DNA from 2 places in the Roseateles sp. DAIF2 genome. Region 2 is predicted to be linked to the other one. Evidence: predicted binding sites of a transcription regulator. Region 2 holds the regulator's gene; the other holds the start of a gene.
The links. Region 2 encodes LexA, which represses DNA repair genes until DNA is damaged. Its sites were predicted from a motif close to ACTGTATNNNNATACAGT; they were not measured.
Positions count from the first base shown of each region.

Region 1: the regulator LexA is predicted to act here: its motif matches at 5,635-5,652, upstream of imuA (translesion DNA synthesis-associated protein ImuA).

Region 1 is NZ_CP049919.1:4,701,234-4,708,685, forward strand. It holds gene G8A07_RS21650 (ABC transporter ATP-binding protein) at 1-678, opposite strand, end outside; gene G8A07_RS21655 (ABC transporter permease) at 675-1,517, opposite strand; gene G8A07_RS21660 (ABC transporter permease) at 1,591-2,532, opposite strand; gene G8A07_RS21665 (ABC transporter substrate-binding protein) at 2,548-4,158, opposite strand; gene G8A07_RS21670 (RidA family protein) at 4,319-4,708, shown strand; gene G8A07_RS21675 (GNAT family N-acetyltransferase) at 4,819-5,466, opposite strand; gene imuA (translesion DNA synthesis-associated protein ImuA) at 5,725-6,510, shown strand; gene G8A07_RS21685 (DNA polymerase Y family protein) at 6,455-7,452, shown strand, end outside.
Region 2 is NZ_CP049919.1:2,911,666-2,919,117, forward strand. It holds gene purF (amidophosphoribosyltransferase) at 1-666, shown strand, start outside; gene G8A07_RS13235 (O-succinylhomoserine sulfhydrylase) at 666-1,925, shown strand; gene gltX (glutamate--tRNA ligase) at 1,930-3,351, shown strand; tRNA gene G8A07_RS13245 (tRNA-Ala) at 3,464-3,539, shown strand; tRNA gene G8A07_RS13250 (tRNA-Glu) at 3,576-3,651, shown strand; tRNA gene G8A07_RS13255 (tRNA-Asp) at 3,763-3,839, shown strand; tRNA gene G8A07_RS13260 (tRNA-Ala) at 3,930-4,005, shown strand; tRNA gene G8A07_RS13265 (tRNA-Glu) at 4,042-4,117, shown strand; tRNA gene G8A07_RS13270 (tRNA-Asp) at 4,156-4,232, shown strand; gene G8A07_RS13275 (helix-hairpin-helix domain-containing protein) at 4,369-4,668, opposite strand; gene lexA (transcriptional repressor LexA) at 4,672-5,376, opposite strand; gene G8A07_RS13285 (asparaginase) at 5,470-6,414, shown strand; gene G8A07_RS13290 (organic hydroperoxide resistance protein) at 6,411-6,836, opposite strand; gene G8A07_RS13295 (MarR family winged helix-turn-helix transcriptional regulator) at 6,853-7,365, opposite strand; gene G8A07_RS13300 (DUF1304 domain-containing protein) at 7,445-7,452, shown strand, end outside.

The sequences.
Region 1 (7,452 bases), 1.8 Mb from region 2:
GTGGGTAATGAAGAGCACGCTCATGCCGGTCTCGCGCTGCAGCCGGCCCATCAGCGCCAGGATCTGCGCCTGGATCGTCACATCCAGCGCGGTGGTCGGCTCGTCGGCGATCAGCAGGCGCGGCTCGCAGGCCATCGCCAGCGCGATCATCACGCGCTGGCGCATACCGCCGGAAAGCTGGTGCGGGTACTCACCCAGGCGCTGGCCGGCGGCCGGGATCTCGACCAGCTCCAGCATGCGCCGGGCCGCGGCCAGCGCCGCGGCGCGGTCCAGGCCCTTGTGCAGGCGCAGGCTCTCGGCGATCTGCTCGCCGATGGTCAGCACCGGGTTCAGACTGGTCATCGGCTCCTGGAAGATCATCGCGATCTCGTTGCCGCGCAGCGCCCTCGCCTGCCGGGCCGGCAGGCTCAGCAGATCGACCTGGCGGCCGTCGCGGCACCGGAAGTCGGCGCGACCGCTGATGCGCGCATCGCAGTCCTTGGGCAGCAGGCCCATCAGGGTCAGGCTGGTGACCGACTTGCCGGAGCCCGACTCGCCGACCAGGGCCGTGGTGCGACCCGGCTGCACGCTGAAGCTGACATCGGCCACCGCGCGCACCAGCCCATCATGGGTCGGGAAGGCCGTGCCCAGACCCTGGACATTCAGCAGGGGTGACAGGGAGTTTTGGCTCGCGCTCATTTCATGGACTTCTTCAGCTTGGGGTCGAGCAGGTCGCGCACACCGTCACCCACCAGCTGCAGCGACAGCGCGGTGAAGATGATGGCCAGGCCCGGGAACAGCACGACCCAGAAGGCCTGGTGCGCATAGCTCTGGCTGCCCGCGACCATCGTGCCCCAGGTCGGGATGTCGGGCGGCACGCCGACGCCCAGGAAGGACAGGCCGGCCTCGGCCAGGATCGCATAGGCGAAGATGAAGGACAGCTGCACCAGCACCGGCGACAGCAGATTCGGCAGGATGTGACGCCACAGGATGCGCGCGGTGCCCACGCCCACCGCGCGCGCCGCCTCGACGAACAGCAGCTCGCGCAGCACCAGGGTCGAGGCCCGCACCACCCGCGCCACCCGCGGCGTGTAGACCAGCACCAGGGCCAGCACCACGTTGAACATCGAGGGGCCGAGGATGGCCACCAGCGCGATCGCCAGCAAGATGTCGGGGAAGGACATCATCGCGTCGACCAGGCGCATCAGCGCCCCGTCCAGGCGCTTGAAGAAGCCCGCCACCAGGCCCAGCAGGGTGCCCATCAGCACCGCGCCCAGCGCGGTGCCGGCCGCGATCATCAGCGAGTAGCGCCCGCCATGCACGATGCGCGCATAGACGTCGCGGCCCAGCTCGTCGGTGCCCAGCCAATGCGCGCCGCTGGGGCCGCGCAGGCGCTCCAGCACCGCGGTGTCGTTGGGATCGACGCGGCCAAAGAGCTCGGCACCGATCGCCAGCACCGCGATCAGCGTCAGCACGATCATCGCGAGCAGCACGATGCGTCGGCGCACCAGCAGCTTGAGAGCGAGTGGGACTTTCATGGCTTCCTGCCTGGCCGCCCAAAGGGAAGCCGCGCCCCCTCGGGGGGCAGTGAACGAAGTGAGCGTAGGGGCGTCATACTTTGACCCGCGGATCGACCACCATGTAGAGCAGGTCGATGAAGAAATTGATCAGCACATAGATGGCCGCGATCACCAGCAGCGCGCCCTGGATCACCGGGTAGTCGCGCCGCAGCACCGCGTTGACCACCAGGTTGCCGACGCCGGGCAGGCCGAACACCGTCTCGGTGATCACGGCGCCGCCGATCATCAGCGCCACCGTCAGGCCCAGCACGGTGACGATCGGCACCAGGGCGTTGCGCAGCGCATGCTTGAACACCACCACGCCCTCGGGCAGGCCCTTGGAGCGGGCGGTGCGCACATAGTCCTCGCTCAGCACATCCAGCATCGAGGCGCGCGTGAAGCGGATGATCAGCGCCGAGTTCAGGAGGCCCAGCACCAGGGCCGGCAGCACCAGCGCGTGCAGCCGCTGCGACAGGGGCGCGCCCGGATCGCCATAGCCCGAGACAGGGAACCAGCCCAGCGAGACCGCGAAGATCTGGATCAGCACCAGGCCCATCCAGAAGCTCGGGATGCTGGCGCCCAGCATCGCGATGCCGGTGAAGAACTGGTCGATGAAGCGGCCGCGGAACACCGCCGACAGCACGCCGCAGGGCACGCCGATCAGCGCCGCCACCGCCACCGCCAGCAGGGCCAGCAGCAGGGTCGGCTCGGCGCGCTCCCACAGCGCCTGGGTGACCGGGCGCTGCAGGAAGATCGAGTCGCCCAGATTGCCCTGGGCCAGCTCGCGCAGCCAGTAGCCGAACTGCAGCGGCAGCGGCTGGTCCAGCCCGTACTGCACGCGCACCCGGGCGATGTCGGCAGGCGTGGCCTGGTCGCCCAGCAGCACCGCCACCGGGTCGCCGGGCGCGGCGCGCGTCAGCAGGAACACCAGCACGGCGACGATGGCCATCACCACCGCCATGCCGCCCAGGCGGGAAAGCAGGTACTTCAACATGATGCCGGCCCGGGGTCAGTTCTTGACTGTCACGTTCCAGAAGAAGGGCCAGGCGGACGGTTGGTAGTTCGTCAGGGCCGGGCTGCGCGCCGACAGGCCGGCGAACTTGCCGACGTTGACATACGGCACCTCGTCGTAGACCACCTGCTGCACCTTGCTCCAGAGCTGGCCGCGCTTGGCCGGGTCGCTCTCGCGGTTGAAGGCCTCCAGCGCGGCGGTCTTGGCCGGGCTGCCCCACCAGCCGGGCGCGCCGTCGCCCAGCTGCGGCGGCGACAGCATCGGCTCGGGGAACTGGCCGGAATGGGTGATGTACAGGTCCCACAGCTTGGACTCGCCGCGGCGCTGCACCAGGGTGGCCCAGTCCACCACCACCAGCTCGGCCTTCAGGCCGGCGCGCTTGAACTGCTCGGCCATCAAGAGGGCCATGTTGTAGTGGAAGTCGTATTGGCGGCTGGTCAACACGCGGATCGTCTCGCCCTTGTAGCCGGCCTTCTCGGCCAGCTCCTTGGCCAGGCGCGCATTGCGCTGGTTGTACTTGTCGGCGCCGGCGGTCGAGTAGAACGGCGAGCCCTTGGGGAAATGATTCGCCTCGGCGCTGAAGAAGCGCGTGTCGCCGAAGCCGGCGGCCAGCATCTCGCCCGGGCCCATCGCGGTCTGCACCGCCTGGCGCAGCGCGGCATTGGCCAGCACACCTTCCTTGGTGTTGAAGACGATGTAGGGGAAGCCGAAGGACGGCGTCATGATCGGCACGGTCTTGCCCTGCGCCTTCTCCAACCGCGCCATCGCCTCGACCGGTAGCAGGTCGGCATAGTGGTACTGGCCGGCCAGCGCGCCCTCGACCCGCGTGTTGGCATTGGGCACCGGCACGAAGCGCAGCTCCTGGATCAGGGCCTCGCGTTTGCCGCCATAGCCGCTGGCCGGCTCCTTGCGCGCGCTGTACTGCTCGAAGCGGCTCAGCAGCACATATTGGTCGGGGCGGCGCTCCTTGAAGCGGTAGGGGCCGGTGCCGACGAAATCCTTCAGCGGCTGGGCGATCGCCTCCTTGGCCATGATCGCGGCCATGCCGGTCGGCAGGGCCAGCTGCGCCACCAGCGGGGCATAGGGGTTCTTCAGGCTCAGCTCGACTTCCAGCGCGCCGATGGCCTTGATGCCGGCCAGCTCCTTGGCCACCGCCTTGCCGCGCGGCGCGTTGTCCATCCAGCGCTGCAGGCTGGCGACCACATCCTCGGCGTTCAGGTCGCGGCCCGAATGCAGCTTGACGCCCTTGCGCAGCGCGATGCGGTAGGTCTTGCCGTCGGCCGAGACCTTGGGCAGCGCCTCGGCCAGCATCGGCGTGAGCTGCCACTTGGCGTCGAAGGTGTAGAGAGGCTCGAACACATGCTGCATGATCGTGCCCACCAGGTCCGCGGTCGACGCCATCGGATCCAGGGTCTGCGGCTCGCCCACCATCGCCAGGGTGGCATGGCTGGCGGGGGCCTGGGCCAGCGCCGCGCCGGGCAGGAAGCCGGCGCTGCAGATCGACAGGCAGGCCGCGGCCAGAGGGGCCGCCGCGATCCGGCTCAAGGCCTGGCGCCGCTGCGGCGAGGGCGTGGAGGCAGGGGAAGCTGCTGCTGGGTCACGACGCATACTGATGTCTCCGCTTGAAAATTAGTTTCAGCTGCGAGAACGATATGCGGTTTTTGTGCGCCAAATCCTAGAGAAAACCCGATGACATGGCGACTTTACTGAAATACACTTTCACACCAACAGCCACCCTTTCATCCATCCACCCATCAGGAACCTCGCCATGCCTTTGGAATACCTGGGCGCCCCGCCCGTCGCCTCCGACCAGCAGGCCCGCCCCTTCTCGCCCGCGGTGCGTGCCGGCGATTTCGTCTATGTGTCCGGCCAGGTGCCCGCCAATGCCCAGGGCGAGATCATCACCGGCGGCATCGAGGCCCAGACCCATCAGGTGATGGCCAATCTGAAGGCCGTGCTGGCCCTGGCCGGCTGCACCCTGGACGATGTCTGCAAGAGCACGGTGTGGCTGGACGACGCGCGCGACTTCGGCGCCTTCAACCGCGTCTACATGAGCTACTTCCCGAACGGCAAGCCCGCCCGCTCCACCACCGAGGCCCGCCTGATGGTCGACGCCAAGGTCGAGATCGACGTCATCGCCTACAAGCCCAAGAACTGAGCCCACCCCCTACCGGCTGCGCCGGCCCCCTCAAGGGGGCAGCGCCGGCCGCCCGGCGAAGCCGGATCGGCGCCGCTCGCGCGGAAAGGCAATCCTGGCAGGCGTGAGGATCAGGCGCCAAACGGCGTCGGCTCGGTCGGCGTCCTCGGCAGCGCGGCCCAGCGCGCCGCGGTGATCTCATACTGCAGGCTGGGGGCCTGGCCGGGCACATCGGCCAGCGAGCCCTTCAGCAGCAGGCCCAGCCGGTCCAGGGTCTTGCGCGAGGGCGTGTTGGCCGGCTGCACCACCGCCTGCACCGCGCCGGCCTGCAGCTGCTCGAAGGCCAGCGCCAGCGCGGCCTGCGCCATCTCCGACGCATAGCCCTGGCCCCAATGCTGGGGCCGGAAGCGGAAGTAGAGATACAGGCCCGGCTGGCCCGCCACCGGCCGGCTCATGATGCCGCCCAGGCCGATCAGCTCGTCCGGCTGCTCGCGCAGCGCGATCGCCCAGTAGCCGAAGCCCTGGACCTGCCAATGCGCCAGCCAGCCCTGCAACAAGGTCTCGGCCGCGGCCCGCGAGCCCAGCAGCCCACCGGGGCTGAAGCGGTTCGTCACCGGGTCGGCATGCAGCTCGTAGATCGCGTCCAGGTCCGTCTCGCGGGGCATGCGCAACAGCAGCCGCGCGGTTTCCAGCGGCGTCGTCGACAGCGGCAACTGATCCTCTCGCAACGGCATCTTCGGCTCGGCCTCCTGGGCGGATTGCTGGTGGCTCGGGGCCACTTGGCAGAGATCAGGGTTTTACCTCATATCTCAAGCCTCATCTGTTTCCATGCCCCCCTGCCCGGGCGTGGCGGGCCGGATTTGCCGCCAAAAACAGACAGGCCGCAAAAAGCTGCACGAATCGCTCGGATAAGCCGGCAGGGCTTGGCGGGCCGCCCGGCCTCGTATACTGTATAAAAATACAGCCAACATCCCCACCACGCCCCTCGCACAGCCATGCATGCCGCCCCGTCACGGCAGCCGCCGGCGTCCCCACCCATGCCGGGGACGCGCGCCGCCGCTGCCTCCGTCCCCCTGCTCGGCGGCCCGCTGGGCCAGGCGCTGTGGCGCGGCTCGGAGCTGGCCCATGGCCATGCGCCCGGCCTGGCCTCGGGCTTCGCGGCGCTGGATGCCCTGCTGCCGGGCGGTGGCTGGCCGGGCCGCGCGCTCAGCGAGATCCTGCAGCCGCGCGCCGGCGTCTGCGAGCTGCGCCTGCTGGGCCCGACCCTGGCCGCCGCACAGCAGGCCGGCGGCCGCTCGCTGCTGCTGATCAACCCGCCCTTCACGCCGCACCTGCCCGGCCTGGCCGCCTGGGGGCTGAACCCGCGGCAGATCGTCTGGCTGGCCCCCGCCGGCGCGACCCAGGTGCTCTGGACCCTGGAGCAGGCGCTGAAGGCCAATGCCGCCGGCGCCCTGCTGGCCTGGCTGCCGGAATCGACCCGGCCCGACCAGCTGCGTCGGCTGCAGGCCTGCGCGCTGGGGGCCCAGGCGCCCTGCTTCGTGTTCCGCGCCGCGGCGGCGGCCACGCAATCCTCGGCCGCGCCGCTGCGCCTCTTGCTGCAACCGCGGGCCGATTGGGAACTGGAGCTGCGCATCCTCAAGCGCCGCGGTCCGGCGCTGGCGGCGCCGCTGCGGCTGCGCGCCGTGCCGCCGGCGCTGGCGCCGGTCCTGTCCAGCCGGCTGCTGCAGGGCGGCCCGCTGCCCACCGTTGTCCCTCAGGAGTCCCGCGATGTCGGCGCCGCATTGGCTCGCCCTGCTCGCGTCGAGCAGCGACTCGGGGTCTGAGCAGACCCTGGAGGCCTCACTGCGCGCCCTGGGCTGGTGGGCGCTGCAGTTCACGCCGCGCGTCGCGTGGCTGGAGGAGGCCGTCGTGCTGGAGGTCGGCGCGAGCCTGCGTCTCTTCGGCGGCGCCACGCGCCTGCACCGCCGCCTGTGGCGCGAGGCGCGTGATCTGGGCCTGGGCGGCATGGCCTGGGCGCCGACCAGCCTGGGCGCGCTGGCCCTGGCCCGCGCCGGCCGGCACGACGGCCTGGCCGAGCCGCTGGAGACCCTGCTGGACGCGCTGCCGCTGGCGGCCCTGAGCGCCGCAAACGAACACCAGGCCATGCTGCTGCGCCTGGGTTGCCGCAGCCTGGGCCAGCTGCGCGCGCTGCCGCGCCGCGCCCTCGGCCGGCGCTTCGGCGACGGACTGCTGCTGGCGCTGGACCGCGCCTATGGCCACAGCCAGGAGGCCCATGCCTGGCTGCAGGCGCCGGAGCGTTTCGAGGCGCGGCTGGAGCTGCCCTTTCGCATCGAGCATGCCCCGGCCCTGGTGCATTACGCGGAGGTCCTGCTGCGCCAGCTGTGCGGCTGGCTGGCCGCGCGCCAGGCCGGCATCAAGCAGCTGACCCTGGCCTGGCAGCATGACGCGATGCGCGGCCGCGACGTGGCGCTGGACGGCGAGCTGCAGTTCGGCACCGCCGACCCGACCCGCGAGCTGCGCCACCTAAGCCGGCTGCTGGCCGAGCATCTGGCGCGGCTGGAGCTGGCCGCGCCGGTCGGCGAACTGACGCTGCGCGCCGACGAGGTGATGCTGAAGCCCGAGCAGGCGGCCAGCCTGCTGCCCAGCTCGCCGGACGAGGCCATCGAGCCGCTGCCGCGCCTGCTGGAACGCCTGTCGGTGCGCCTGGGGCCGGAGCGGGTGCGCGCCGGCGAGCTGCGGGAGGACCACCGGATGGAGCTGATGCA
Region 2 (7,452 bases):
CGCCTGATCTCGACCATGCCGCCCAGCGAGATCGACGTGGTGATCCCGATCCCCGAATCGAGCCGCCCCTCGGCGATGCAGCTGGCGCACAAGATCGGCAAGCCCTACCGCGAAGGCTTCGTGAAGAACCGCTATGTGGGCCGCACCTTCATCATGCCGGGGCAGGGTGCGCGCAAGAAGTCGGTGCGCCAGAAGCTCAATGCGATCGGCCTGGAGTTCAAGGGCCGCAATGTGCTGCTGGTGGACGATTCGATCGTGCGCGGCACCACCTCCAAGGAGATCGTGCAGATGGCCCGCGAGGCCGGTGCGCGCAAGGTCTACCTGGCCTCGGCCGCGCCGCCGGTGCGCTTCCCGAATGTCTACGGCATCGACATGCCGACCAAGGAAGAGCTGATCGCGCATGGCCGCAGCATCGAGGAGGTGCGCCAGTACATCGGCGCCGATGCGCTGATCTACCAGGACGTCGACGCGATGAAGCGCGTCGTGGCGGCGCTGCAGCCGGGGCTGAACGGCTTCGAGGCCTCCTGCTTCGACGGCAGCTATGTCACCGGCGACGTCTCGGCCGAGGACTTCGAGACCATGCGCGAGCAGCGCAAGTCGCAGGGCGACGAGGAAGACGGCCCGGCCCGCACCCGCCTGGCGCTGCAGAGCGGACAGGACCAGTAATGAGCTCGACCGACGAGGCGCGGCGCCTGGCGCGCGCCGAGCTGCCGGCGGGCCTGCGCCCCGAGACCCTGGCGGTGCGCACCGCGCTGGCGCCCAGCCAGCATGGCGAGAACTCCGAGGCGCTGTTCCTGACCAGCGGTTATGTGCAGCCCGACGCCGAGACCTCGGCGCGGCGCTTCGCCGCGTCGGAGGACTTCACCTATTCGCGCACCAGCAATCCGACGGTGCGCAGCTTCGAGGCGCGCCTGGCGGCGCTGGAAGGCACCGAGGCCGCGGTCGCGACCGCCACCGGCATGGGTGCGATCCTGCTGCTGATCATGGGCCTCCTGAAGTCGGGCGACCATGTGGTCTGCTCGCGCTCGGTGTTCGGCTCGACGATCAACCTGTTCGCCAAGGAGTTCGGCAAGTTCGGCGTCGAGACGACCTTCGTCTCGCAGACCGATCTTGAGGAATGGCGCGCGGCGATCCGGCCGACGACCAAACTGTTCTTCGCCGAGACGCCGACCAACCCGCTGACCGACATCTGCGACATCCGCGCGCTGGCCGACATGGCCCATGGCGCGGGCGCGCTGCTGGTGGTGGACAACAGCTTCTGCACGCCGGCGCTGCAGCGCCCGGCCGAGCTGGGCGCCGACCTGGTGATGCACTCCGGTACCAAGTATCTGGACGGCCAGGGCCGCGTGATGGCCGGCGCGCTGTGCGGGCCCGAGCGCCTGATCAAGGATGTGTTCGGCCCGGTGATCCGCACCGCTGGCATGACCCTGGCGCCGTTCAACGCCTGGGTGGTGCTGAAGGGCCTGGAGACCCTGGCCGTGCGCATGAAGGCGCATGGCGAGAACGCGCTGAAGGTGGCGCGCTGGCTGGAAGCCCGGCCCGAGGTGGCGCGGGTGTACTACCCCGGCCTGGCCTCGCATGCTCAGCATGAGCTGGCGATGCGCCAGCAGGGCGGGCAGGGCGGGGCGGTGCTGTCCTTCGACCTGCGCGGCCGCCATGGCGACGAAGGCCCGGAGGCGGCCCGCGCCGCGGCCTTCCACCTGATCGACAGCACCCGCGTGATCTCGATCGCCACCAATCTGGGCGACACCAAGTCCATCATCACCCATCCGGCCACCACCTCGCATGGTCGCCTGACCGAGGCGCAGCGCCAGGCCGCCGGTATCGGCCAGGGCCTGGTGCGCCTGGCGGTGGGCCTCGAGCATCCGGACGACATCACCGACGACCTGCTGCGTGGTCTGGCCACGCTGAACGACAAGAACTGAGCACATGAGCCAACAAGCAATCCGCACCCGCATCGCGCCGTCGCCGACCGGTTTCCTGCATCTGGGCACGGCCCGCACCGCGCTGTTTTCCTGGGCCTATGCCCGCCACCATGGCGGCCAGTTCGTGCTGCGCATCGAGGACACCGATGTGGCCCGCTCGACCCAGGATTCGGTCGAACAGATCCTGGCCGCGATGAAGTGGCTGGGCCTTGAGTACGACGAAGGTCCGGTCTATCAGATGCAGCGCCTGGAGCGCTACCAGGCCGTGATCGACCAGATGATCGCCGCCGGCACGGCCTACCGCTGCTACTGCACGCCCGAGGAGCTGGAGGCGATGAAGGCCGGCCAGGAGGCGCGCGGCGAGAAGCGCCGCTACGACGGCACCTGGCGCCCCGAGGCGGGCAAGGTGCTGCCGCCGGTGCCCGCGGGCATCAAGCCGGTCGTGCGCTTCAAGAACCCGGTCGACGGCGACGTCAGCTGGGAGGATCTGGTCAAGGGCACCATCACGATCAGCAATCGCGAGATCGACGACCTGATCATCCAGCGCCCGCCCGCGGCCGACGCGCCCGAGGGCACCCTGGGCGTGCCGACCTACAACTTTGCGGTGGTGGTCGACGACTGGGACATGGCGATCACCCAGGTCTTCCGCGGCGACGAGCACATCAACAACACGCCCTGGCAGATCAATATCTTCAAGGCCCTGGGCGCGCCGCTGCCGGCCTTCGGCCATCTGCCCATCATCCTGGGCGACGACGGCCTGAAGCTCTCCAAGCGCCGTGGCGCGGTCAGCGTCACCGCCTATGAAGAAGACGGCTATCTGCCCGAGGCGATGCTGAACTATCTGTCGCGCCTGGGCTGGAGCCATGGCGACGACGAGCTGTTCTCGCGCGAGCAACTGGTCAGCTGGTTCGACGGCACGCACCTGTCCAAGAGCCCGGCCCAATGGGACCCGGCCAAGCTGGAATGGGTCAATAGCCAGTACATCAAGCAGGCCGACGATGCGCGCCTGGCCGCGCTGGTCGAGGCGCAGCTGGCCAAGCGCGGCATCGCGGCACCGGCCGCGCGCCTGGTGGCCCCCTGCGCGCTGTTCAAGGATCGCTGCGCGACCACGGTGGTGCTGGCCGACTGGCTGAGCATGTATTTCGCGCCGGTGATGCCCGCGGCCGAAGACCTGACCACGCATGTCACCGACGCGGTGAAGCCCGCGCTGGCGGCGCTGGCCGACAAGTTCGCCGACCTCGAATGGAACAAGGCCGCGATCCAGGCCGCGATCAAGGAAACCATCGGCGCCTTCGGCCTGAAGATGCCGCAACTGGCGATCCCGGTGCGCGTGCTGGTGTGCGGTCGCGCGCAGACACCGTCGGTCGATGCGGTGCTGGAACTGTTCGACAAAGAAATTGTCATCAAACGCTTGCGCAGCGTCTGAAAATCGTTCTATAATCTTTTTCTCGCTTGAACAGCGCGACACACAAAGAATCGCAGCAGCCAGGAGAACCAAGCCGCAAGGCAAGGATTCAAAAAGCCGCTGTAGATCCTGAGGGGGTATAGCTCAGCTGGGAGAGCGCTTGCATGGCATGCAAGAGGTCAGCGGTTCGATCCCGCTTACCTCCACCAGATTTTCTGGTGGCGCGCAGTTCAAGAAGGCATATTGCCTCGTTCGTCTAGAGGCCTAGGACACCACCCTTTCACGGTGGCTACAGGGGTTCGAATCCCCTACGAGGTACCAATTCTTTTTGGATTGGAAAATACGTCGAAAGACGAACAAGTTTGATAAACTTGGTGATTGAAGCAGATTATTGATATATAATCTGAAAAGATTACGAATTTATTCCACTGCGGAGTGGTAGTTCAGTTGGTTAGAATACCGGCCTGTCACGCCGGGGGTCGCGGGTTCGAGCCCCGTCCACTCCGCCAAGGTTTGCAGATGCAAACGGCCATTAAGTTGGCCGTTTGTATTTAAAATGAGATATAATAGATACGCTTGAACGGCGCGTTACCCGATAAGGGGGTATAGCTCAGCTGGGAGAGCGCTTGCATGGCATGCAAGAGGTCAGCGGTTCGATCCCGCTTACCTCCACCAAAATTCTGGTGGCGCGCGGTTCAGGTAGATTTTATTGCCTCGTTCGTCTAGAGGCCTAGGACACCACCCTTTCACGGTGGCTACAGGGGTTCGAATCCCCTACGAGGTACCAGTTTGATGAATACGCTAGACGGTATTCATCGCCACTGCGGAGTGGTAGTTCAGTTGGTTAGAATACCGGCCTGTCACGCCGGGGGTCGCGGGTTCGAGCCCCGTCCACTCCGCCAAAATATTGAAGCCCCGAGTATGTAGATACTCGGGGCTTTTTCTTTGCTGGTTTGGATTCAATAGCCGAAGGCATGTGGAGATTCCTCGCGCCTTGCGATGCCCGGGTCCGGGTGTAAATATCGGCCGTGGCGTCGTTCAAACCTGCCCGTAAACCAGCTTGCGCTCCGCCGTGTAATGCCACCAGGGTTTGGCTGGCGCGCCGCGCATGAAATCGACCGCGGCCATCAGGGTGTCGAGCACACAGGGATCCTGGCGCTGCTCGGTGATCACGCACAGCTGCTGGTAGAGCACGAAGGCATCGCGGCCACGCAGCTGCTGCGGCGTTTGGATGCCTAGCAGGCGCAGGTCGGCCGCCATGGCCGGGCCGATGTTGGGAATCTGCTCGAGGCTCGCGCAGTCCTCACAATGCCGGGCCTTCGCGGCGGCTGCGGCCATCGCTCAGAAGCTCAGCGAGTTGCGGATCAGGCCGACCGCATGGCCCTCGATCGCGAAATCGTCCTGCGGCGTTACCTGGATGGGTTCGAAGTCGGCGTTCTCGGGCAGCAGGCTGATGCCGTCGCGACGTTTCTGGTAGCGCTTGACCGTGACCTCATCGCCGATGCGGGCCACGACGATCTGGCCGTTCTTGGCCTCGCTGGCCTTCTGCACCGCGAGCAGGTCGCCATCGATGATGCCGATGTCCTTCATGCTCATGCCCTTGACCTTCAGCAGGAAGTCCGGCCGGCGGGCGAACATGCCGGCCTCGACCGTGTAGCTCTGCTCGATATGTTCCTGCGCCAGGATCGGCGCGCCGGCGGCGACGCGGCCGATCAGCGGCAAGGTCAGCTGCGCCAGGCTGGCCAGGGGCAGGGCGAACTGCATCTGCTCCTCGCGCAGGCGGCGCTCCTGGCGTTCCTGGTTCAGCGCGCGCAATGTGTCAGACTTCAGCCGGATGCCGCGCGAGGTGCCGCCGACCAGTTCGATCACGCCCTTGCGGGCCAGGGCCTGCAGATGTTCCTCGGCCGCGTTGGCGGAGCGGAAACCCAGTTCGGCCGCGATCTCGGCCCGGGTGGGCGGGGCGCCGGTGGTTTCGATGGCTTCGCGCACGAGATCGAAGATCTGCTGCTGTCGGGCGGTGAGTTTGGGGCTGCTGTTATCGTCCACGAGGCACCTCGCTGGCGGTGTTGGTAAGGGCGGTTCTTTGCTTTCTTATCGTCTGAGTATATATCCAGTAACTGTTCATTTATCCAGGAATCAATGAGCTCCTCGAACAACAGCAATCTCGTGGTGATTCTGGGCACCGGCGGCACCATTGCCGGCCGGGCGGCGCAGGCCTCGGACAATGTCGGCTACAAGGCCGCCGAACTCGGCGTGCAGCAGCTGCTCGACGCGATCCCGGCCCTGGCCGGCCGGCCGCTGGAGGCCGAGCAGCTGGCCCAGCTCGACAGCAAGGACATGGATTTCGCCACCTGGCAGAAGCTGGCGCGGCGCGTGGCCGAGCATCTGGCGCGGCCGGAGGTCGCGGGCCTGGTGATCACCCACGGTACCGACACCCTGGAAGAGACCGCGTTCTTCCTGCAGCGGGTGCTGGCGCCGGCCAAGCCGGTGGTGCTGACCGCGGCGATGCGCCCGGCCACCGCGCTGCAGACCGACGGACCGCAGAACCTGCTGGATGCGGTGGCGGTCGCGGTGCATCCCGGCGCGCGCGGCGTGCTGACGGTGTTCGCTGGCGCGATCCATAGCGCAGAGCAGGTGCGCAAGGTGCACAGCTACAAGGTCGAGGCCTTCGCCTCCAGCGACGGCGCGCTGCTGGGGCTGGTGGAGGAGGGCGTGCTGCGCCTGCTGGGCGCCTGGCCTGCGGCGGGCGATGGACTGGGATTGGCGCGTATCGAGGCGCGCGCCGCCACGGCATGGCCGCGGGTGCAGATCCTCTTGAACCATGTGGGCGCCGATGGCGCCCTGGTGCGCGCGCTGCTGGCGCAGGGCGTGGACGGGCTGGTGGTGGCCGGCACCGGCAACGGCACCCTGAGCCACGCGCTGGAGGCGGCGCTGCGCGAAGCGCGCTCGGCCGGCGTGAAGGTGCTGCGCAGCACCCGCTGCGATGCCGGACCGGTGATGGAAAGCGCCGGCGCTCTCCCGAGCGCCGGCGCCTTGAGTCCGGTGAAGGCCCGCGTCCAGCTGCTGCTGGACTTGTTGGCTTAGACCAGGTTCAGCGTCACGTCGATATTGCCGCGGGTCGCGTTCGAGTAGGGGCAGACCTGGTGGGCGGCGTTCACCAGCTCCTGCGCGACGGCGCGGTCCACGCCCGGCACCGAGATGTTCAGCGTGGCCTGGATGCCGAAGCCGGCCGGGATCGGGCCAATGCCCACCTCGGCGGTGATGGACACCTCGGACGGCAGTGCGATCTTCTTGGCGCCGGCGACATGCTTGAGCGCGCCGATAAAGCAGGCCGAATAGCCGGCCGCGAACAGCTGCTCGGGATTGGTGCCCGGGCCGCCGGGGCCGCCCAGTTCCTTGGGCGTGGACAGGGTAACGTTCAGCGCGCCGTCCGAGCTGGACGAGCTGCCTTGGCGGCCGCCGGTGGAGGTGGCGGTGGCGGTGTAGAGGACTTTGTCGAGTGCCATGATGGGTTTCTTCCTTCTATCGGTCGGTGGTGGTGGGTGAGGGGGATGAAGGCTCGGCGCCGGCCAGCCGCTGGCGCAGCTCATGCAGGCGTCGGGTCAGGGAACTCAGTTCTTCCAGCGGGCAGGCGGCCGCGCAGGCCAGCCGGGGCGGGATGTCCTGCGCCTGCTGCCGCAGGTCGCGGCCGGCCGCGGTCAGCAGGATGTCGACCCGGCGCTCGTCCTCGGCGGCGCGCCGGCGCTCGATCAGGCCGGCGGCCTCGATGCGCTTGAGCAGCGGCGTCAGGGTGCCGGAGTCCAGCGACAGGCGTTGGCCCAGGGTGGAAACGCTGATGCCATCCTGCTCCCAAAGCACCAGCATCACCAGATACTGCGGATAGGTCAGGCCCAGCGGCTCCAGCATCGGCTTGTAGAGCTTGGTCATCGCCAGCGAACTCGAGTACAGCGCAAAGCACAGCTGCTGGTCCAGGCGCAGCCAGTCGACGTCGGCCGGGAGCGCCGGTTTGCTTGCGGGGGTCTTGCTGCGTGCCATGGCTGTTAATGTAGTTGGCAATTAAATTGCGTACAACTTAAATGGTTATTCGCCCAACGAGGAACGGGGAGCTACCTTGATGACGAT